2 regions of the Virgibacillus sp. GM2-2 genome follow, and region 1 is predicted to be linked to the other one. Evidence: riboswitches for the same ligand, from Rfam matches in the RefSeq annotation. Region 1 holds a riboswitch; the other holds the start of a gene.
What was found. Region 1 has a riboswitch for lysine ahead of ACY9Z2_RS06605 (Na+/H+ antiporter NhaC family protein). Riboswitches for the same ligand answer to the same signal wherever they lie in the genome.
Positions count from the first base shown of each region.

Region 1 (4,657 bases):
CGCTTCAAAATCATATGGATGGGAAGCTGGAATGACCGGTAAAGATGCATTATCGCTTATTTCATAAAGGATATGTCTTCCATTGTGGGAGGCATATCCTTTATTTCGCCCCAGTTTTGTCGATATTTGTATTTTTTTATAAATTTATATAGTATTTTAGGTTGGAATTTGTTAGAATTTTTATGAAGTTAGCCATTATGAATTCAATTTGCTGCGACACAGAGTTAGGAGAACGCTATGAGATTAGCCAATACAAAACGAATTAAACCGGGTACTACAGTTGGTCAAGCGGTGTATAACGAAAGTGGTACGGTATTAATTCAAAAAGGATTGAGCTTAACCAAGCAAATGATTTCGCGTTTGGTAGAGCAGGGCATTACATATATTTATATTGAAGACGAGTTGACCAATGATATTCAAATTGAATCTGTTATATCTGAAAAGTCGAGACTTGAAGCAACGACTACAATAAAAGATACATTTTCTGATATTAAGCAAAAAGGTTTTACTGACCGCTCCTACATACTAGAGAAAAAAGGTAGTCAGATGGCGAACGTTGTGGAACATCTTATCGATGAAATCATGAATCGGAGAGATGCATTATCATTACTTGCTGATGTGTTTGTCACGGATGATTACATATTCCAACATTCGCTAAACGTTACAATATATTCACTAGCTATCGGGACAGAACTTAAGCTGACAAAGGATAAACTTATTGAACTTGGCGTCGGAGCAATGCTGCATGATATAGGGAAAATATTTATTGACCCTGATGTTTTGAAAAAGCCCTCCAGTCTAACACCAATAGAATTTGAGGCAATTAAGTGCCATACACAATATGGGTATGATTTCTTGCGTAAACAAGAAAGCATTCCACTTGTAGTAGCACACTGCGCATTCCAGCATCATGAACGGTTGGATGGATCAGGATACCCGAGAGGGATTGATGGTGGTGAAATCCATCCACACGCGAAAATTCTTGCTGTAGCTGATGTATTCGATGCGGTTACAAGTAACAGGAGTTATCGTGATGCAATGTTACCACATGAAGGACTTGAAATCTTATATGCTGGAGCAATTAACAAATTTGATAAAGGGATAGTTGAGGCCTTTAAACGAAGTGTAGCTGTATATCCAAATGGATTGACGGTTAAATTGAGTGATAATCGAATCGGTGTCATCTTAAAGCAACATTTGCATTTGTGTGATCGTCCAATTGTTCGAATTACGAAGGATGAAAGCGAACAGGATGTAACTCCATACGAAGTTGATTTATCGAAATGCTTATCTCTCACGATTTCCGCTTGTCTTCATAACTAAAGATAATTTGAAATTCTAACTCTCTTAATACAAGCATATCTTGTTTTAAGGGGGTTTTTTCATGTTGATGCAACCGAGAAAATTTCAGTTTAAAAATAACCGAAAGCCACCTCCAGTTAAATACATATTCGTTATAACGTGTATCATTTTTATATCGGTAACGTGGTTTAGTGTTTGGTTTATAGGAAAGGAAATACGGCCGCCATTAATGGAAATAGCGCAAAACAAGACAATCGAGTTTGCGACAAGAACAATTAATGCTGCGGTTAAGTCTAGCGAAGGTGTAACATTTGATGACCTTGTGGAAGTATCCAAAGATGATCAAGGATATATTACCATGCTTGGTTGGAGTGCTGAAGCACAGAACAAGATATTGAGGAAAGCTACGGAACGTGCAGAATACTTTTTATATAATATGAATAAAGGGGAAACAGTAGATACGGATGATCCTGATATGCCGTCATTAGATTATGACGATTCGGCAAATGATTTAGCAGAAAAAGATCCAACCGTTGTAGAAATACCTATCGGGCAAGCTTTCGATAGTCCAATCCTTGCAAACTTAGGTCCTAAAATACCGGTAAACTTTGAAATTGTGGGTGCGATTCAATCTGATTTGTTTTTTGAAAAAGAAGAACTTGGCATCAATACAGCTGTCTACTCTTTATATGTTAAAGTGCAAGTCGATGTACAAATTGTTGTTCCGTTCACAACTAAAACTAAGAAAGTAACTACTAATATTTACATTGATTCAAGAACGATTAACTCAGAGGTACCAGACTACTATGGAGGCAGTGGAACTGAACTTCCACCAATTGCCATCCCTAAAGATGACTTGAAAAAAAGTGAATAACTTAGTATAATAAAAAAATAATTTCATAGACTAACCTTATCAGATCGGTGAGGTAGAGGAGCAAACAGAAAGAGTAGTCAATAGGAGAATGACACCTATGATTATTGATGAAAGGGCTGTTTGCCGAAGCGAAGAAAGGGTCAATCTTTCTACCGCTGGGATGGCTTTGAATAAGAGCTATACTGTCATGTAAGGATTGTGCATGGAGAACTACTGATCGAAATGGAGGATAACGTATATTGTAAAAGCAATGGTAGGTTATTTTCTATCATTGCTTTTTTGTGTGTTTTTATATTGCGTATCTCTGTGCACCTTCATCAAAAAATTTATGGAGGTAAAAGAAAAATGGAAGGAACGATTTACTCATTAGTACCAGCTCTACTCATGCTTATATTGGTACTACTTACAAAACGTGTTTTACTATCATTAGGAATCGGGATTATTGTTGGGGCTTTATTTATTCATGATTTTAATATCTTAAATACGTTAAACGAAATATGGACTGTTTTTTATCAAATTTTTTATACAACTGAAGGGCTTAATATTGGTAATTTGTTATTATTAGGATTTTTATTCCTTTTAGGTATCATGACAGCTTTTCTTTCAGCATCAGGTGGGAGTCGTGCATTTGGCGATTACATGATGAAGCGTGTGAAAACGCGCGCTGGTGCTCAAGCTATGACAGCAATCTTAGGAATCATTATTTTTATTGATGACTACTTTAATGCATTAGCTGTTGGCCAAGTAGCTAGACCTTTGACTGATCGACACAATGTTTCACGTGCGAAACTAGCATATTTTATTGACTCAACATCTGCTCCAGTAACTGTACTTTCACCAATTTCGAGTTGGGGTGCGTATATTATTGGGGTGATAGGAAGTTTATTAGTTGCGAATGGCATTACTAATATTCAACCGCTTGAAGCATTTGTTCAAATGATTCCACTCAATTTTTATGCAATCGGTGCAATTTTGCTAGTGTTTTTAACAGCATACCTCAAATTGGATCTTGGACCGATGCGCAAACATGAAAAACGTGCGATTGAAACTGGTGAAGTCATTGATCCTAATGATTCAAACATACCAGGTGATTTAGAAGAAGTATTTGATCCACATCGTGATGGAAAAATATATCATTTGATCATACCAATTGTTTTATTAATTGTAGGTACTGTCGGAGCAATGATTGTTACAGGTGTACAATATAGCGATGATGACTCGCTCCTTTCCATTTTTGCCAATACAGATGTTAACTTATCATTAATAATTGGTGGTGCCTTAGCAGTTGTGGTGGCATTTATCTTTCACCTATTACAATCCGAACCACGTGTTAGTAGTTTGAAGATTGTTGGAGAAGGCATTAAAACAATGTTACCTGCTATTTACATTCTGATTCTAGCATGGATGATTGGTTCCGTAATTGATACATTAGGAACAGGTAATTATCTTGCTCATCTTGTAGAGAAAGCTTCCATTGATGCTGCATTACTACCATTTTTATTCTTTATTATTGCAGGGTTAATGGCATTAGCAACAGGAACTTCTTGGGGAACGTTTGGTATTATGTTGCCTATCGCAGCTGAAATTACCGTTATTACCGATGTATCCCTGTTATTACCTTCGCTTTCTGCAGTATTAGCAGGATCAGTATTCGGGGATCACTGTTCACCGATATCAGATACAACAATACTTTCGTCAACAGGTGCTGGAGCAAATCATATCGATCACGTGTTAACGCAGTTACCTTATGCAAGTCTAGTTGCAGTAGCTGGGGGTATTAGTTATTTAGTGATGGGATATTCAGGGAATGTTCTACTTTCCTTGCTATTGACTCTTGCCTTAGTAGTTTTAACCAGCATGTTTATTCATTTTATCAACAAAACCAAAGTAAATAATGTATAATCTAATCCAGACTGTCGTTCATTCACGGCAGTCTGTTTTTTAGACTTTAAAAGGGTATGGTATTGAACTAGTGATAAATGTTTCCTAAGTACGTTGGGCATAAGATTGTGTAGGCATATCCTTGTTAATGAATTGAGTAGAAACAAAGCATTTACTATTATAGAAAAGGTTAACATATAGTAGCCTAAAACTTTTAATAGTTTTAAAAATATGAAAATTGCTTTGACATAGATATAAAGTATCGTTATAATACAATCATAAATATCTGAAAAAAGTAAAGATTTATAACATTCCTTCTCAACTTTTTTCATAGATATACTTTAAGAAGGAATAGAAGAAAAGGGGAGGTAGAATCGATGGAGACAAGGTCTCAATGGGGAACACGAGCTGGATTTATTATGGCTGCAGTTGGTTCGGCAATTGGTTTAGGTAACATTTGGCGATTTCCAGCGGTAGCATATGAAAATGGTGGTGGAGCATTTTTTATTCCGTATTTATTCGCTTTACTAACAGCAGGGATTCCAATTTTAATCATGGAATTCACTATGGGTCATAAATACAAGGGATCAGCACCATTAA
Region 1 is NZ_JBUZWC010000004.1:36,404-41,060, reverse strand. Features, by position in the region: gene ACY9Z2_RS06620 (YunC family protein) at 1-67, shown strand, start outside; gene ACY9Z2_RS06615 (HD-GYP domain-containing protein) at 238-1,323, shown strand; gene yunB (sporulation protein YunB) at 1,385-2,176, shown strand; lysine riboswitch at 2,222-2,397, shown strand; gene ACY9Z2_RS06605 (Na+/H+ antiporter NhaC family protein) at 2,522-4,078, shown strand; gene ACY9Z2_RS06600 (sodium-dependent transporter) at 4,435-4,657, shown strand, end outside.

Region 2 (4,657 bases), on a different contig from region 1:
TAAGTAATTTCTAACCTCAGGAATTTCCTTCTGTGATCCGACTGAATATAGCGTCGTTCCAGCATTTCCAACTAATGAACGTCCCGGTTCAATCCACACTTCAGGTACAGGCATGGAAATTCGATTCGCTTCCTGTTTAATAGCCTCACACATAGTTGAAATATATTCGCTAGGTGTTTTCGGATCATCGCCTTCCGTGTAATGTATACCGAAGCCACCACCTAAGTTGAGAACACGTGGGAAATAGTTCAATGTCTTCTGTGTGGTTGTACAAAATGCAAAGATTTTTTCAGCAGCAGCTACAAAGGCATTTGCTTCAAAAATTTGCGATCCGATATGACAATGGAAGCCAAGAACCTCAAAACAATCTTCATTGAGGACAGTATCAATTGCTTTTAAAGCAGTTTCATTAGCAATATCAAACCCAAACTTCGAGTCCTCGCCGCCGGTAGCTATATATTTGTGCGTATGTGCTTCTACTCCAGGCGTCAAACGTAGTAAAATAGATATTTTTTTATCAAACTTTTCGGTTGCCTCTTTCAGTAATTCAATCTCAAGGAAATTATCGACAACGAAGCAACCAACACCTTCTTTTACTGCCATTTCAATTTCTGCCCGACTTTTATTATTACCATGGAAATGGATATTTTCTGCTGGAATATCAGCTGCAAGTGCTGTGTACAACTCACCACCGGAAACAACATCGATCGTTAAGCCTTCCTCAAGCATAAGCTGATAAATGCCGATACAGGAAAATGCCTTACTTGCATAGGCAACCGTTCCGTCGATACCTGATTCTACAAAAGCCGAATTAAAATCTCGTGCCATTTTCCGTATAAGGGCTACATCGTAAACGTACAGGGCTGTCCCGTAATTTTCAGCGAGTGTTACCGTGTCTATTCCACCAATCTCCAGATGTCCTTGATCATTGATACGACTTGTTCCATGTAGTTGCATGTTATCTATCCTTTCTATGGTAAGCGGAAGATTTTTGGGTACAAAAAAACAATGACAGAAAATAACCTATCATTGTTTGACAATACGTTATCCTCCATTTCGATCAGTAGTTCCCCATGCATTATAGTATGCATGACAGTCTGTTCCTTCTTCAGGTAACAGCCCAGCAGTAATAAGATGGACGCTTATTACACTTCGGCAAGTAATCCTTTCGTCCATAATCATCGTTGTCATCCTCTTATGGATTACTCCTATTACCTGCTCCTCTACCTCACCGATCTGATAAGGTCTCGATATGAAATTAAATTTATCATACTAAGTTGCATTTTATTCGTCAAGGGTTAATATTCGAAAATTTCGGGGTTTACAACTCTTAAAAACTCTCGTATAATCAAATACAACTTTTATAAAATTGAATAGTTATGGATGAGGTGCAAAAATCATCAGTAGCTTATTACGTATTGCCACTGCAAGGGTGTAGTAAGTGAAAGGGAAATTTGCCGAAACGAAGTCTAGTTGCAGACAGGACTACGTTGGATTGTATATGAATAATATGCAGTCTGTCATTATTCGTTGTAATAATGGAGTGCTTCCACTTGTATATAAGACAAACCATAAACAAGTCGGCATATCCCGGCTTGTTTTTTTGTTTAATTGTCTAGAGTGTTGCATTTGTATGAGAATTAAATACTGACAGGTGCTGAGAGCAGTGGAAATACACGAAGACTCCTGCGGGAGGAGAGGCATCGGTGAGACCCCGCAGTGCGATAGCACGAGGAGGCTCATCAGCCACCCGCGGAAAGCGGAGTGTATTTCCACTGCGGTTTCATAGCTTCATTTTATGAAATTAAATTTTCCTTTACAAAGTGGTCTGCACTATTCAATTTTTTCACCAGAAAGAAGGCAGCTTATGAAACGAAGTATACTTAAATTTGGCGGAACAAGTGTCAGTAGTTTAGATAAAATAAAAGACATCGCTAATTACCTGAAAGAACGAGTTGGAAATGGCGAACAGCTAGTTGTCGTTGTAAGCGCGATGGGCAAAACAACAGACGAGTTAATGAAATCTGTTCATTCCATTACACATTCTCCAAATGAACAAGACTTGGCCGTTCTTTTAACCACAGGAGAACAACAAACAATTTCCTACTTGTCGATTATCTTAAATGACTTAGGCGTTAAATCTAAGCCGCTTACGGGATACCAAGCAGGAATCGAAACAATTGGTCATCATTTAAAAAGTAAAATTTCCAAGATTAATACAACATTGTTTGAGCAGCTTTTTGATACATACAATGTATTAATAGTGGCTGGTTTTCAAGGCTTCAATACAGATAATGAAATTACAACGCTTGGTCGTGGTGGGTCTGATACGACAGCAGTAGCGCTTGCAGCAGCACACAAATGCCCGTGCGAAATTTATACCGATGTAGCGGGAGTTTACAGTACTGATCCTAGGGTATATCCGCAAGCAAAACGTCTTGAAGCCGTTTCGTACGAAGAAATGATGGAAATGAGTGCACTTGGTGCAGGGGTACTTGCTTCAAGAAGTGTTGAAATTGCGAAAAACTATGATATCCCAATTTATTTAGGAAAATCACTGTCCGATGAGAAAGGAACATGGGTAATGTCGAAGGTTGAAATGCTAGAGAAAAAAGCAGTTACAGGGGTCGCGTTAGATAAAGATATGATTCACGTCACATTGAACTATCCACAATACGATACGAAATTATTGGATGAAGCATTCTTAAATTTGGAGCAAGAAGAAATCAATGTGGATATGATTTCACAAATAACGAACAACGAAGGAATCCAGCTTTCGTTTACAATGAAGGATACCGAAGAGCAACAGATACAACGTATTTTTTCTAGACTTAAACAAAGTTATCCTGAGCTGTATTATAAAATCGAAAATCGTTTCGTAAAGGTCTCCGTAATTGGATCTGGAATGCGTGATATGACAGGGGTTGCTTCTAAAGTGTTTCGAACATTGATCGAAGCGGATATCTCCTTCTATCAGGTCACAACATCGGAAATCAGCATATCTTATGTAGTAGATGCGAAAAACGGGGAAAAAGCGGCACATGTTTTATGCGCGTGCTTTGAACTCTAATATTGGAGGTTTTAACATGGTTAAAATTGCTGTAGTAGGGGCTACAGGGCTAGTCGGTCGTAAAATGGTTGAGTTACTAGAGAAAAAAGAAATTCCATTTGATGAGTTGGTTCTTTTTTCATCCAAACGATCTGCTGGCACGGAAGTTTCTTTTAAAAATAAAACATATGTGGTTAAAGAGTTAATAGAAGAGGAGACAAAAGGAAACTTTGATTATGTTCTAATGTCTGCTGGAGGAGGTACCAGTAAAACGTTCTCTCCATTGTTTGAACAAAATGGAGCAATTGTCATCGATAACTCAAGTGCGTTTCGCATGAATCCTTCGATTGACCTTGTCGTCCCTGAGGTAAATCGACCGACATTGAATCGAAAAATCATTGCAAATCCAAATTGCTCAACCATTCAGTCCGTCGTTCCATTGAAGGTTTTGGATGATGCATACGGCGTGTCGCGGGTAAGTTATTCAACATACCAGGCCGTCTCGGGTTCAGGTGTAAAAGGTATTGAGGATTTAAAGCGTGGCGAGAATGGTGAAGAGCCAGTGAATTATCCGCATGCAATCTACAACAATGCACTTCCACACATCGATGTCTTCGGTGATGATGGCTATACAAAAGAAGAAACGAAAATGATTGAGGAGACGAAAAAAATTCTAGGCAGAAGCGATTTAAATGTTACAGCTACTTGTGTACGCGTGCCAGTTGAAAATAGTCATGCAGTAGCGATGAATGTTACATTAAACAGCTCTCCAACCGTCGCAGAATTACAGAAATTATTTGATGAAAGTGAGCATACTGTGTTACAGGATGACCCACAAAATAATGTGTACCCAATGCAATTAACTGCGGCAGGCAAAGAAGAAATTTTTGTCGGACGCATTCGAAAGGATGATAGTCTTTCTAATACTTATCACATATGGGTGACCAGTGATAATTTATTGAAGGGTGCAGCGCTTAATGCTGTACAGATTTTACAACAACTAATCGAAACGAAAGAGGGATAATATGGCACATTTATTTACGGGTGTTGGGGTAGCAGTAACAACACCGTTCCGTGGCAACGTAGTAGATTTTGATAGCTTCAAGCGACATGTAGAAAATTTGATTGAAAATAACATCCAGTGCCTTGTCATTAACGGAACAACAGGAGAAGGCTCTACGCTATCACGCGACGAGAAAAAATGGTTACTTGAAATTGCTGTCGAAACAGCTGCTGGAAGGGTTCCTGTTATTGCGGGTACCGGTTCCAACTCAACAGAAGGTTCTATTCAGGCATCATTAGATGCTAAGGATGCTGGAGTAGATGGAATTATGTTGATTACACCTTATTACAATAAAACGAGTCAGAAAGGATTAATCCATCACTTTACTAAGATAGTTGATGCAGTAGATATTCCCGCTATTCTGTATAATGTACCGTCTAGAACGAACATGACAATTGCGCCAGAAACAGTTCAGACATTAAGCAAACATAAGAATATTGTTGGTTTGAAAGACGCAACGAGTGATTTTAATTACTTTTCACAGGTAAAGCTGTTAACAGATGAATCTTTTGCTTGCTATAGCGGTAACGATGATACGTTTTTGC
Region 2 is NZ_JBUZWC010000015.1:63,252-67,908, reverse strand. Features, by position in the region: gene lysA (diaminopimelate decarboxylase) at 1-957, opposite strand, end outside; lysine riboswitch at 1,057-1,234, opposite strand; lysine riboswitch at 1,376-1,557, shown strand; gene ACY9Z2_RS15365 (aspartate kinase) at 1,868-3,070, shown strand; gene ACY9Z2_RS15360 (aspartate-semialdehyde dehydrogenase) at 3,087-4,073, shown strand; gene dapA (4-hydroxy-tetrahydrodipicolinate synthase) at 4,075-4,657, shown strand, end outside.
Region 2: it holds a riboswitch for lysine, as region 1 does, so the genes downstream of both, ACY9Z2_RS15365 (aspartate kinase) here and ACY9Z2_RS06605 (Na+/H+ antiporter NhaC family protein) in region 1, are expected to answer to the same signal.